Labrenzia sp. VG12: one gene and its partners. The protein of the gene in region 1 interacts with the protein of each later gene in a pairwise test. Links are inferred from orthologs where the notes say so. Each region holds a gene or a part of one and is shown on either strand. Other genes may lie near its edges. The genes, in order: groL, CHH27_RS10370 and grpE.

The links.
Region 2: the proteins of groL (region 1) and CHH27_RS10370 interact in binary tests that used the Escherichia coli proteins (3 or more experiments, as listed by UniProt). The link is inferred for Labrenzia sp. VG12 from one-to-one orthologs.
Region 3: the proteins of groL (region 1) and grpE interact in binary tests that used the Escherichia coli proteins (3 or more experiments, as listed by UniProt). The link is inferred for Labrenzia sp. VG12 from one-to-one orthologs.

What each region holds. Positions count from the first base shown.
Region 1 is NZ_CP022529.1:5,495,984-5,500,646, reverse strand. The notes cover bases 703-3,574. They hold groL (chaperonin GroEL), read left to right. Parts: upstream 703-1,252; coding sequence 1,253-2,896; downstream 2,897-3,574. Other genes in these bases: CHH27_RS25355 (alpha/beta hydrolase), read right to left, coding at 3,110-3,574; groES (co-chaperone GroES), read left to right, coding at 911-1,198. Also shown: CHH27_RS25370 (hypothetical protein), read left to right, coding at 75-641; more of CHH27_RS25355, read right to left, coding at 3,575-4,288; CHH27_RS25350 (hypothetical protein), read right to left, coding at 4,322-4,663.
Region 2 is NZ_CP022529.1:2,218,402-2,223,092, forward strand. The notes cover bases 1,224-4,123. They hold CHH27_RS10370 (ABC transporter ATP-binding protein), read right to left. Parts: upstream 3,126-4,123; coding sequence 2,322-3,125; downstream 1,224-2,321. Other genes in these bases: CHH27_RS10365 (MlaD family protein), read right to left, coding at 1,224-2,307; CHH27_RS10375 (ABC transporter permease), read right to left, coding at 3,140-4,123. Outside these bases: CHH27_RS10360 (ABC-type transport auxiliary lipoprotein family protein), read right to left, coding at 1-286; more of CHH27_RS10365, read right to left, coding at 313-1,223; more of CHH27_RS10375, read right to left, coding at 4,124-4,288; N-acetyltransferase DgcN, read left to right, coding at 4,381-4,691. UniProt on the Escherichia coli protein: Part of the ABC transporter complex MlaFEDB, which is involved in a phospholipid transport pathway that maintains lipid asymmetry in the outer membrane by retrograde trafficking of phospholipids from the outer membrane to the inner membrane.
Region 3 is NZ_CP022529.1:4,785,049-4,789,754, reverse strand. The notes cover bases 1,026-3,940. They hold grpE (nucleotide exchange factor GrpE), read right to left. Parts: upstream 2,845-3,940; coding sequence 2,206-2,844; downstream 1,026-2,205. Other genes in these bases: addA (double-strand break repair helicase AddA), read right to left, coding at 3,395-3,940; trxA (thioredoxin), read right to left, coding at 2,989-3,309; CHH27_RS22165 (trimeric intracellular cation channel family protein), read right to left, coding at 1,340-1,951; CHH27_RS22170 (VOC family protein), read right to left, coding at 1,026-1,209. Also shown: CHH27_RS22180 (glycine cleavage T C-terminal barrel domain-containing protein), read left to right, coding at 1-249; CHH27_RS22175 (OsmC family protein), read left to right, coding at 287-736; more of CHH27_RS22170, read right to left, coding at 826-1,025; more of addA, read right to left, coding at 3,941-4,706. UniProt on the Escherichia coli protein: Participates actively in the response to hyperosmotic and heat shock by preventing the aggregation of stress-denatured proteins, in association with DnaK and GrpE. It is the nucleotide exchange factor for DnaK and may function as a thermosensor.

The DNA of each region.
Region 1 (4,663 bases):
TATTGGGAAAAGTCGGTCTATATCGGCAAAATCGCTGAAAACGACAAGATTTAAAGGCGTGCGGGGAAAAGAAAATGGTGGCTGTTAGACGTGCTTCGAAGCAGATCGTATCTGCTGTTCTGGTTGCAGGTGGATTGATCGCGGGTTCGGCTAGTGTGTTTGCCCAATCGGATGCTGATCAACCTTCCCAAGCCTTCCAGGAAGCCCTGGCTGCCTTTGATCAGGTCTGGGCGGCATCGGACCTGGCATTTACCGAAGTGACGTTCACGGATGGTGCCGCGACCGGCTATGGCCAGTATACCCCGCGTGAGAACACTGTCTTCAACGACCAGGAAGCGCTCACTGTCTATGCCGAACCGGTCGGCTACGCTTTCAGACAGGATGGAAGCTCCTATTCCTACGAACTCACCGCCAGTTTCAAGTTGCTGAACCTGTCTGGCCAGGTTCTGGCCGAGCAGGAAAACTTCGCGACATTTGCCGGATCCGGCAGAACCAAAAAACGCGAACTGTCCGCGGCACTGACTTTCCAGTTCAGCGGACTTCCCGTCGGTGACTACAAGCTTGAAACCCGGTTTGAAGATGAAATCGGTGACAGTCAGTCGAGCTTCACCTTGCCATTTTCGGTGACCGGCACCAACTGAGACAACGGCAACATGCCGCTGCGGCCCGCTTCTCTTGATCGGGCGGCCACCTGGCGCCTCCGCATAAAGGCGGAGCGGGATTAAATTCTCGTCACAAAGCATTGACAAGACGGGCTCGGCTCCATAAATCCAGAGCGCTGTTAGCACTCGCCTCAAGGGAGTGCTAATATGCTGCGGGAGGGCCATCCCTTTCGTACCCAATCAACCTCGTAATCATGTCTCGCGCGCTGCCCATTGCGTGGGGCGCGCTCATGAAGGGAAACAGTCTTATGGCATTTCGTCCACTGCACGACCGTGTCGTAGTTCGCCGCGTAGACTCTGAAGAGAAAACCGCTGGCGGCATCATCATTCCGGACACCGCTAAGGAAAAGCCGCAGGAAGGCGAGATCATCGCTGTCGGCACCGGTGCCCGCAAGGACAACGGCGAAATCGTTGCTCTCGATGTCAAGGCAGGCGACCGCGTCCTGTTCGGCAAATGGTCCGGCACCGAAGTCAAGATCGACGGTGAAGACCTCCTGATCATGAAGGAATCCGACATCATGGGCGTGATCGCTTAATCAGCGAACCGCTTCTGATCTCAACTCCATTCCAAATTTAGGTGAGACGATCTCATGTCTGCTAAAGAAGTAAAATTCTCCTCCGACGCCCGTGAGCGTATGCTCAAAGGTGTCGACACCCTGGCAAACGCCGTCAAAGTGACCCTCGGCCCGAAAGGCCGTAACGTTGTCCTCGACAAGGCCTTCGGCGCACCGCGCATCACCAAGGACGGTGTCTCCGTTGCCAAGGAAATCGAACTGGAAGACAAGTTCGAAAACATGGGCGCCCAGATGGTGCGCGAAGTGGCTTCCAAGACCAACGACATCGCTGGTGACGGCACCACCACCGCAACCGTTCTGGCCCAGGCCATCGTCAAGGAAGGCGCCAAGGCTGTTGCTGCCGGCATGAACCCGATGGACCTGAAGCGCGGCGTTGACCTCGCTGCTGCTGAAGCCGTCAAGGCCCTGACCGCTGCTTCCAAGACCATCACAACGTCTGAAGAAGTTGCCCAGGTCGGCACCATCTCCGCAAACGGCGACACGCAGGTTGGCCAGGACATTGCCGAAGCCATGCAGAAGGTCGGCAACGAAGGTGTCATCACCGTCGAGGAAGCCAAGTCCCTGGAAACCGAGCTGGAAGTCGTTGAAGGCATGCAGTTCGACCGCGGCTACCTGTCTCCGTACTTCGTCACCAACGCTGACAAGATGCTGGCTGACCTGGAAAAGCCGTACATCCTGCTGCACGAGAAGAAACTCTCCAACCTGCAGGCCATGCTGCCGATCCTGGAAGCTGTCGTTCAGTCTTCCCGTCCGCTGCTCATCATCGCTGAAGATGTTGAAGGCGAAGCTCTGGCAACCCTCGTTGTCAACAAGCTGCGTGGCGGCCTGAAAATCGCTGCTGTGAAGGCTCCGGGCTTCGGCGACCGCCGCAAGGCCATGCTGGAAGACATCGCCATTCTGACCGGCGGCACCGTCATTTCCGAAGACCTCGGCATCAAGCTCGAAAACGTGACCCTCGACATGCTCGGCACTGCCGAGAAAGTCGCGATCACCAAGGAAACCACCACCATCGTTGATGGCGCTGGCTCCAAGGAAGACATCGACGGCCGCGTTGGTCAGATCAAGGCCCAGATCGAAGAAACCACTTCCGATTACGACCGTGAGAAGCTCCAGGAGCGTCTCGCCAAGCTCGCAGGCGGCGTTGCCGTGATCCGCGTTGGCGGTGCGACCGAAATCGAAGTGAAAGAGAAAAAAGACCGCGTTGACGATGCTCTGAACGCAACCCGCGCTGCCGTTGAAGAAGGCATCGTCCCGGGTGGCGGCACCGCTCTGCTGCGTGCGAAGAAGGCTGTCGAGGCTCTGGCCAACGACAACGCCGACATCGCTGCCGGCATCAAGATCGTCCTGCGCGCTCTGGAAGCTCCGATCCGTCAGATCGCTGAAAACGCTGGTGTCGAAGGCTCCATCGTTGTTGGCAAGATCCAGGAAAACGGCGACGACACCTTCGGTTTCAACGCTCAGACCGAAGAATTCGTCAACATGATCGAAGCCGGCATCATCGACCCGACCAAGGTTGTGCGCACGGCTCTGCAGGACGCAGCTTCCGTTGCCGGCCTCTTGATCACCACCGAAGCCATGGTTGCCGAGCTGCCGAAGAAAGACGCTGCTCCGGCCATGCCGGGTGGCGACATGGGCGGCATGGGCGGCATGGGCTTCTAAGAAGCCTGACGCTTGTGAATTACGGAAAGGGCGGCTCTCGGGCCGCCCTTTTTGCGTGATGCGCCGCCCATGCATTTCAGATTTGCGCCACGAGGCAGTACCGTGGACGGCATCGGCTTCCACGAAGTCCGATCCCTTGGGACTTGCGGCAAGAGCAGTTTTCGAGCCGTTTGTCTTGATTTCCAGGAAAACCTGCTCGGGCATGAACCGCGCCTATTGCGCTGAAACCGACCGGAGCACCTGCTGGATATCTGCCTTGAGGTTCTCTGCCCTCAGGATCAGCGTTTCCAGTTTCTGCACCGTCTCCCTCGCACCGACTTCGCCGTACCAGAAGAAGTGATTGCCCGGAACGCGCGCGTTGAGCACACCGGAGGTCGCGGCGTTCATGCTGTCCATCAGCTTCTGCCACGCCAGCGGCCCGATTTCTTCGGACTTCGCGAGGACCGGCAGCACCAGGTTCCGGTAAAGATGCTGGACCTGATAAAGGCCCCAGTTTCCACGGTCGGTCAGGGCATGGTCGTTGTCCAATACCTTGTCTCCGGAAATCGTCACCACGAAGGGAAAGTCCGTGACCTTCAAGGCCCCGGTATCGGCCATGGCCCACTGAAGATCCTCAACGAATTTTCCGTCCTGATAGCGTGAAGCGATCATGATGGCGTTGAGCGCCACTGGAATATGGCCCAGAACATCGCTTTCAAATCGCGCCCAGGGCATGATTTCGTGACCGTTCAACTTGTCCTGCGCAACAACATATTTCCTGAAAAGGTCGTAGAACTGAGGCGCTGCCGACAGGCCGTTGTCAGCCCTAGAGATCGCACCGGGTGCAGCCAGGAGCAGAGGAACCGGCGGTGTCGACGCCAGAGACACATAGAGGCGCATATCAAGTCCAGCCGCCTGTGAAGCTTCATGGACCGATTGTGCGATCTGGCCACCCGCGCTCCATCCCAGCACGATCACTTCACCGGACAGGCCATGTTGATCAATGTAGTGTCTTGCCGTGGCGGCGACCTGTTTGCCCCAGTCCCGGATCGAATAGGCCGGATAGACTTTCGAGTAGACCTTGTTGTCCGTCGGATAGGAGGCACCGAGGAACGAATATCCTGCCTCTCCCAGCCAATGTGCCAGGAAATCAGCCTCGTTGCCTCCCGGATATCCATAGGCAACACGCGCCAGATGAAACCCGCCGGGCACGAAGATGACGAGCGGCTTCTTGGGATCTCCGGCCTTGAAATGAGTCAGCGTCTCAATGCCGTTGGTCAACAGCATTTCTTCGCCAGGATAAAGGCCGGAATTTGTGCCGGCTTTCTCGACCTTCCAGACTTCGCCGGCCTGTGCGGCAATCGCGGGAAGTGCCGCCAGCGCAATCAGGAAGAGCCCAAACATCCTAGTCATCGTTTCCTCCCGGTTCCGGTGATTGCGCCTGCCCTAAAGCCACCAGGGACGATCGCAGAAGATACTCAGAAAACCAAAACCAGCGGAGATAGACAACAAGCCTGCGGTCAAGGCCGGCCACCATTCCTGTCCACCGGCTCTCCCTTCCGAAGAACCTGCGTCGGGAGAAACCAACAGATCGAGTGGCAAGGGAGGAGCCTGCCAATCGGCAATCCAGAGACTTGTCTTCTCTGGGCCCTTTGCAGAATCTTCCATGCGCGGCACTTGTGCGGTCATCGGGTGAAGGTAACCTGATACGTTTTCATAGTAGAAATCCGCGCTGACATGCGGATAGGCATCTCTTTGGCCCGAGAAGAAAAGCGCAAATCCGCACAG
Region 2 (4,691 bases), 3.3 Mb from region 1 along the record:
GGACCACATTGGGCAGCGTGTCCGCCCAGGCGCTTTCCGGGAAATAGCTGTAGACCGGTCCCCTGTCGACAACTGCGATATAAGTGGTATCGAGCGCTTTCAGCGCACGCGGCGCGGCAACCAGCACCTGAACCCGGCTGGATCGGCCGGCAAGACCTCCGACATCGGCCGCTGCGATGCTGTAATAGGCGGAGGGCGTGTTGCTGGCACAGCCGGAGACCAGCACGCCGAACCCGAGCGCTCCGAGAACGCCCCGGCGGGTCATGTCTGTCGGTGTCTTCGTCATGCGTCCCAGCCCTTAGCCATCGTCTTTTACCTGCGCCGCCCGCCTGAATAGGTCGGCACGTCCTCTCCACCGAAAATCACCCGGTTCGGACTGCGTTCGAAACTTTCAGCAGCGCGCTGGATCGAGATCAGCGTGCGGTTGACCTGCGCCAGAGCTGCCGTGAAATCGGCAGATCCTTGCGTCGCGAACTTGGAAAGTCCGCCGGCAATCGAATCCGCCCTGCTTTCAAAGGCAACCGCGATCTTGCGGATCGCCTGGGCCGCCAGGGTCGCTTCCTTGATCAGGCCTTCGCCGTCCCCATCGACCATGGTCGAGACCTTCTCCACCAGGCTCTCGACCCTCACGGAGGTTGCATTCAGCGTCGCGGTCATCTGCTTGGCATCGGTGATGATCTGATCGACATCCGGCGTGCGCTTCTCCAGGTTTGCCGTCATCTGCTGAACATTGTCGGCCGCCTTGCGTGCGCTCTGCAGGATCGCCGGAATGCCGTCTTCCGGATTGGCAAGACCGGAGGCCGCGGTTTCGACCGAACCGACAATATTCGCGACTTTCTCCGGATCAACCGCCTTCATGAGATCATTGGCCGTTTCCAGCGTTGTCGAGAACCGTTCTGCTGCGGCCTGAACATCCGTGATCAGCGCCGCGATCCGGTCATCCTGCCCCCGTACGGTCGCGGAGACAGCTTCAAAATTCTGTACCGTCGACTTGGTGGAGGCGATGATCTCGTTGATCTGGGTCTGCTGATTGTTGAAGTTGTCGACGATGCTGGAAACGTTGTCGACAGTCTGACCAATCTGGTCCGGGTCAACACTTGCCAGGATCTCATCGACACGCAGCAGGGAGGCGTTCATGCCTTCCGTGAAGACTGAAACGTTGTTGACCACCTGATCGATTTGAAGCGGATCGATCGCAGCGGCAATTTCGACGCCCCGTGTCATGATTGTGTCGACCTTGGCCACCACATCGCGGCTGCCTTCCAGGATCTCCACGACCGTGCCTTCCCGCTGCTGCACGACTTCGACGATCTGATTGACATTCTGCATGGTTTCGCTGGTTGCCGTGACCAGCTTGTCGATGTCGCCGGACCGTTTTTCAAGCACATCGCCCAGCGCGGCAGCCCCCGCCATGACCTTCTCGATGTCTTCCGGCTTCACAGCGTCAACAATCTTGTGCACGTTGTCGAGACCGGCATTCAGGTTCTTGGTGAAGGTCTCCAGTTCCTTGGCCGCATTCTGGGCGTCGGCCACAAGCAGATCGATATCCTTGCTGGCATTGCCGAGGCTTTGCGAGAACTTGCTCAGATCGTCAACGATCGCCGTCACCTTGTCGGACGGAACCGCAGCCAGAAGACGTTCACCTTGATCAACCAGTTTCTCAAGGCGTCCCGACAGGCTGGAGAAGGATTCAGAGGCCTTGCCGATACTCGCCATGAAATCCTTGACGCCGTCGGAGTTGGCGGCAAGCGCGCCGGAGAAGGTTTCGACATTCTGGACGATTTCGGTGATCGCCGGCTCGTTGTCCTTCAGAAGGTCATCGATGGTCTTCATCGTCGAATCGGCGCGTTTCAGAACGTCACGCGCTCCATCGACAATGTCGTCAAAGAAGGACCGTTCGGCCTCGATGACAGGCACCTTGCCGTCCTCCCGCCCCAGAAGCAGCGGGGAATCGGATGTGCCGCCGGTCAGGTCCACATAGGCGACGCCGGTCAGGCCGGTGAAATTCAGGGTCGCCTTGGTATCTTCGCGCAGCGGTGTCGATGGCCGGATACTGACCGTGGCGACGACCTTGGTCGGGTCGCCGGGGGCAAAGTCCAGCGACTTGACGTCGCCGACCTTGATGCCGTTGAACAGCACCTGCCCCCCGACCGGCAATCCGGTCACCGGACCGGGGTAGAGGATTTTCAGTTCCACGTTCTGGCGCGACTCGGCAGAGACAGCCTTCCAGTAAACAAACCCGAACGCACCGAACAGGATGGCAACCATGAAAGCGCCGATCAGAATGTAGCTTGCCCGGGTTTCCATTCAGTCAGTCCAACCTATACTCGGCGCAGTGCCCGCTCTCCGCGGAAGTATGACGTGATCCATGGATCATCGTTTTTCATCATATCGTCCAGTGTTCCGATCGCCAGAACACGCTTTTTCCCAAGAACAGCAATGCGATCGCAGATGGAATGCAGGCTGTCGAGGTCATGGGTGACCATATAAACGGTCAATCCGAGAGTCGAACTCAGGTTTGCAATCAGCGAATCAAAAGCAGCCGCCCCGATCGGGTCCAGACCGGACGTCGGCTCGTCCAGAAACACCAAATCCGGATCAAGTGCAAGAGCGCGGGCCAGGCTGGCACGCTTGACCATGCCGCCGGAGAGTTCCGATGGCAGTTTGTCTGCGGCATCCTGGGGCAGACCGACCAGTTCAAGCTTCAGTCCCGCCAGTTCGTCCATCAGCTGCGGCGACAGCTTCAGGTGCTCGCGCATCGGCACCTGGATGTTCTGTTTGACCGTCAGTGATGAAAACAGCGCACCTTGCTGGAACAGGACACCCCAACGGCGCTCGATGGCCTTGCGTTCCTTGTCGTTCGCCGTGGATAGATCGTGCCCGAACACCGAGATCAGTCCCGTCCGTTTGGGCGTGAGGCCCAGGATTGTACGCATCAGAACGGATTTGCCCGTTCCCGAGCCGCCGACGAAGCCAAGAACCTCTCCGCGGCGAACGTCCAGGTCCAGATCCTGCAGGATGATCTTCGAGCCGAAACCGACGGTGATGTCGCGGACGGACAGCACGTAATCGGCATCTTCACCGGTTGAAACGGTGGTTTTGACGCTGGTGTCGGGTGCGCGCATCTTCATAAATCCGGTCACACTCCAATGGCCGCGAAGAACATGGCGAAGAAACCGTCCACCACGATGACCAGGAAAATGGCCTTGACCACGGACATGGTCGTATGGCGCCCGAGCGATTCAGAGGACCCTTCAACCTTCAGACCTTCCACACAGGCAATCAGGCCGATGATCAGGGCCATGAACGGTGCCTTGACCAGGCCGACCACCAGCGTATCGATGGTGATCGCTGCCTGAAGCTGGGTCAGAAAGGCCGCCGGCGGTATGTCGAGATAGACCCAGGTCACGATACCCGATCCGAAAAGCGCCGCCATATCGGCAATGAAGGTCAGGATGGGCAAGGCAATCATCAGCGCCAGAATGCGCGGCAGCACCAGCACTTCGGTCACGTTGAGACCGATCACATGGAGAGCGTCGACCTCCTCCTGCATGCGCATGGCCCCGAGTTCCGCCGTAAAGGCCGACCCGGACCGGCCGGCCACCATGATGGCCGTCAGGATGACGCCGATTTCGCGCAGCACCAGGATACCGGCCAGGTCGACAACATAGATGTCCGCCCCGAATTGCCGGAGATAAAAACCACCCTGCTGGGAAATGATCGCACCGATCAGGAAACTCATCAGCGCCACGATCGGCACCGCCCCGATGCAGCTGCGTTCGAATTGCACGGCAATGGAAATGCTGCGCAGGCGCTTGGGGTGCAACAATACCGTAGACAGAACCAGACCGAGCGAGCCCAGAATATGCAGCATGGCCATGGCGTCTTTGTAGACGTCCACCATCTGGCGGCCGGTCGTTTCCAGGAAACCGACAATGGAAAAGCCGCTGCGGTCCGGTTTCCAGCTCGGCGGGTGATGCCGTTCGATCTCGTCAAACAGCGTCTGGCGCACGGGCGTGACACCCGTCAGCCCGACGCGTCGTCCCTTGAACTCCAGCCGGCCGCGCGTGCGGTGGATCAGCCAGGCGCCGCTCGTATCCAGATGATCGATGCCCGAGACGTCGATACAGGTCAGTTGGTCCCGGGCCACATTCAGCTCGGCAAGGTCTCTTTCGGCCTCACCAATGGTGCTGACGGTCCAGTCGCCGGAAAGGGCCAGAAGCTGATGCTCGGCACCGTCCGCCTCTAACGCAATCGTCGGTGCCGTGTTTTTCTCCAAGAATGCCATTCCGGCTGGCTGCCCTCTTGCCGCTGGTTCGTCATCCCTCGTATACCTGATGGAGAAGTTTAACGTCCAGCAGCCACTTGAAAGCTTTGTCCATGGAAATTGCCCGTCCTTACCTTTTGTTCCTCGGTGACGTTCCCGATGCCCTAGCGGCAAAAACCGCCATCGGCATCGTCGATTGGCGCAGGGACTGGTGTCTCGGGCAGGTGCGGCTTGATGGCTGCGCCGCCGACACCGGCCTGCCGGACACAAGTATTTCAGACGGAGCCGCTGCCGGCGCCCGGACCCTTGTCATCGGCGCCGTCAATGCCGGCGGCCAGCTTCCGGACCATTGGGTCGATTCGATCGTGGCTGCGCTCAGGGCCGGGCTCGACGTCGCCTCGGGTCTTCATGTGCGCCTGGCCAG
Region 3 (4,706 bases), 710 kb from region 1 along the record:
GACAGCGCGCCGCTGACAGGACCGAACACAGCCTTCTGGACCATCAACCGCGACGGTGTTTGCGTGGGCAAGGTGACTTCGGCCATCTATTCGCCGCGTCTTGAGAAGAACATCGCACTTGCCATGGTTTCGGTCGACTGCGCCGATATCGGCACGCAGCTCGAGATTGTAATGCCTTCCGGCCATGCAGCAGCCACGGTCGCTGAAAGGCCGTTCTTCGATCCGCGCAAAAAGCTCGCGGCAGCCTGACACAGTATCGACCTGACATACGCCGGAGACCCAAAAAATGTCGGATTTGGAGATCGCGCTGCATTGGCATCGAAGTGAGGCAACCTTGCAGACAGGCAAATACTCCAACGCCCACACCGTGCAGTATAATGCAGGTCATGAAGTTCAGGTGGATGCCGCCCCGGACTGGGGCGGTGATCCAGAAAATACCAATCCCGAACAGGCCCTCGCTGCCGCGCTCTCCAGTTGCCACATGATGACGTTTCTCGCGCTGTCAGCCAAGGCGGGCTGGCCTGTCGCCAGCTATCACGACCAGGCGGTCGCCCATCTGGGAAAAAATGCGAGGGGACAGATGTCCGTGACACGGATCGACCTGCATCCGAAGGTGCGCTTCGACACAGGTTTCGAAGTTGACGCAAGCCAGTTGGGAGAAATGCAGGCGCGAGCTCATCGCTACTGTTTCATCGCCAACACTCTCGCCGACAGCGTCGAAATCAACGTTCTATGAGCATCGGCAAAAGGCGCGGAACATAGGATAACGAAAAGGCCGGATCCTGCAATCCGGCCTTTTTTCTTCGGACAACGACTGCTGAATACTCAGCCGGCCATCTCGGCAGGTGTCATCCAGCCTTGAACCGCGCCACCGACATCCTTCAGGATTGCGATGCGGCCGATGCCGGGCACATCAAAGGGAGGACGCATGACTTCCGCGCCATGGGCCTTTGCAAGCTCCAGTCGCTCGTCGATATTGTCGACGGCAATGTAGGACATCCAGTGTTCCGGTATGCCGTCGAAATGGGGCGCATTCATCGGGAAAAAGCCACCGACCGGCTTGTCACCGAGGTTGGCCACGACATAGGTGCCGTCTTCCATCGGCATTTCGGTGAAGGTCCACCCGAGAGTCTTGCCATAGAAATCCTTGGCTTTCTGGGTGTCGCGCGTCATCAGCTCGTTCCAGTAGAAGATACCGTGCTCGGCCATGATCTTCTCCATCCTCCATTTGTGAAATTGCACCCTGAGGCTGTGTTGATCCTACTGCGGACCGACGGACAGACCTGTGACATAACGCAATTTCATCGCGATTTTTGTCAATATCGGGACGCCCTGCCAATTAGCTGCGCTTGCCGGCGCGATAGCCGGGCAAGGTCCATCCCCGCAAAATAGCGCCGCCACGCAGGATCAGTGCGATCGCACCGGCCAGAAGGGCACAGGCGACTTGCGGCAGATCCACTTGCACCAGCAGGACATAACTTCCCGCGCCGGCAAATGCCGCGCTGACATAGATCTCGGATTTGACGATGGAAGACGGTTCACGGGCAATCGTGTCCCTCAGGACGCCGCCGAATGTTGCCGTTGCAACTCCCATCAGGACTGCTACCAGGATTGTGTCACCGACCGACAGGGCCTTGGCAGCCCCCATCACGGAATAAGCGGCGATCCCGACTGCGTCGGCCCAGCGAAGCGGCTTGTTCAAGGACTCGATCCAGTCGGCAAAGAACCAGACAAAAACGCTGACCGCGAGGCAGACCAGCAGATAGGTTTCATTCTGGACCCAGAACACCGGCACGCCAAGAAGCAGATCGCGGAGCGTGCCGCCGCCAATGCCGGTCAGGGTGGCAAAGAACAGAAACGCGATGAAATCGAGCTGCTTGCGCGACGCCATGATGCCGCCCGTGATCGCAAAAACGGCAACGCCGAGATAATCCAGCATCTGCAGCAGCATGGTGCCCCTTTTCACTCGTTGGACCGCAAGACCAGGTTCGGGTCAGCCAGCTTTCCGGTTTGCCGTCACCCCATGACTTGATCTATGAGCCTCGCCACTTCTTCCCCGATGGAAAAAGCGTGTTGTAACTCCCTTTCAGGGCAAGGACTACAGGGACAAGCCCCGCAAAGGCGAAGCTTACCAACGCCGGCCGAAAAAAAACCACTCCCGCGACTGGCGGAAGTGGCTTCTTTCAAAGAAAGACGATGGCGCGATCAGGCGCTCTTGTCGACAGTCTGCCCGGCTTCACCAGCGGCATCCGCCGGTGCCTGGGCAACGTCCTTCGGCCCGCCCTTGGAGACACCGACCATGGCCGGTCGCAGGACGCGCTCGCCGATGACATAGCCGGCCTGCATGACCTGAACCACGGTGTTGTTCGGCACTTCCGTGTTCGGTACCTCGAACATGGCCTGGTGGAAATTCGGGTCGAATTTCTGGCCTTCCGGGTTGAGTTTCTTGACGCCGTTTTTCTCCAGCTGGTTGAGCAGATCGCGTTCGATCATCTCAACACCTTCGATCAGCGAGGCAACGCCGGCATCGGCGTTCTTGCGGTCATCTTCCGGCAGGGCTTCCAACGCGCGGCGCAGATTGTCAGAAACGGTCAGCATGTCGCGCGCAAAACCGGAGACCGCATATTGGCGGGCGTCCTTGATTTCCTTCTCCGTGCGGCGGCGCAGGTTTTCCATCTCGGCCATGGCACGGAGTGCCCGGTCCTTGAGGTCGGCATTTTCCGTCTGCAGCAGTTCGAGTGGATCCATGCCGGTCGCGTCAGCACCGGTTTCACCGGCCGCGGCTTCGGTTTCCGGCGTCACGTCTGCCGGCTGTTCTTCCGGGGATTTGTTCTCGTCACTCATGAATGGTCCGTCTGGCTAAAATCCAATGCGGCTGCTTTATACCAATTGCCGGCCATTTCAAAGAGGATCGGCGGATAAGCTTTCGCATATCCGCCGGCCGCGCTCATATGGCCTGCCGCCGGTGGGCCGCAGGAAGATCATTTCTTAAAGGGCGCTCTTGATCCAGTCGGACAGCTTGCCTTTCGGCGCAGCACCGATCTGTTGCGCCATCGGCTCACCACCCTTGAACAGGATCAGCATCGGGATGGAGCGGACGCCATATTTCATGGCCATGTCCTGGTTTTCGTCGATGTTCAGCTTGGTGATCTTCACCTGGCCGTCCATCTCTTCGGAGATTTCCTCAAGTGCCGGAGCGATCATCTTACAGGGGCCGCACCATTCGGCCCAGAAGTCGACGACGACCGGAGCGTCGGAATTCAGAACTTCCGCCTCAAAGGAGGCATCGGTGACTTGCGTGGTTGCCATAACTAGATCTCGTAGGTCTGGGGGTCACGCCTACACTATGTAAGCGCGTCAGTTGGCACGAACGTAGGAAGCAAGAGGCGCGGCGTCAAGCGGCTGTGCCGTCAGGCCGCAATCCGGCAAAGGTCTCGTCGAGCATTGCCGCCGGGATTTCCATCAGGGAAGGGCCGGAGGTCCACAAAAGACAGGCGGAAATGTCCCGGCCCGGATAAATCTGCTTCAGCATTTCCCTGTAAACACAAAGCTGTGCGCGATATTCGAGAGGAACTTCCGCAACCTCTTCCGGCGGATGAAAATTCGTCTTGTAATCCACAATCACAACCCGGTTATCCTCAACCAGAAGCCGGTCGATCTGCCCGGAGATTTCGACCTCCGTGCCATCGGCAATGCGAATCGTGCCAACGACAGGCACCTCGGCTCGTGCCCGGGCCGCAAACAGCGGCGCGAATTCAGGGTCGTCCAGAATGCGCGCGACCTCTTCCAGCAAGCGCTCGCGACGGGAGATGAATTCCGGGCGCAGCGCCTGATCGAGATAGTTTTCCGCAGCCTGCATCCGCTCGCCCGCCACAAGGTCGGGCAGGAGCTCCAACAGGCGGTGAACCAGCCGTCCCCGCTCCAGCGGCCAGGAGGCCGGGTCCCGTCCCGCCTGAAGCCTGGAGACTGCCGGCACGGGATCAATCCCCTCTTTCTCCTCCATCGCCTCGAAGGCTCTTGAAGGCTGCAGGCGCTTCTTTTTCGGCAGCGGCCGTACCGGTTCCGACAGCCATGCAGGCAGTGGCGGCGCTGTCTCTTCGGACGCTTCAGGGACCCTGGAGACAGTCCCGGAGGCCGGATGTGTGCCCGCCCCGTCCTTCTGCCAGCGCCACCCTGATACAGCGCCGTCCGGACCAAACAGTTCCTGCGCTCCCGGTTTCAGGGACCGCGACACCATGGAATACCAGCAGTTTTCATGGGCACCGCGTTTCGGCTCCCAGCCACAGACAATCAGCCGGTCTTCGGCGCGTGTCAGTGCCACATACAAAAGCCGCCGATATTCCTCTTCCTGGGCCGCCCGCAACGCATCAACGGTCTCGTCGTGCCAGCTTGTGCGATCAGCCTTTGGCGGTAGCCATACAAGCGCCGGCGGCAAAAGATCATTGTTCAGACGCGGATGCGGCAGAAAAGACGGATCATGGATCGCGCTGACCGGCGCAGCACCCGGATCCACCAGAATGACGATCCGCGCCTCAAGCCCCTTGGACCCGTGCACCGTCATGATCCGGACCATGCCCTTGGTGTTGGTCAGCTCACGCTTGATCTCCGTCGGGGCCGCCGCCATCCAGGCAAGGAACCCTTCAAGACCAGGCGTGCCGGCCTGTTCATAGGCCATGGTCAGTGCCAGGAACTCGTCGAGAACGTCA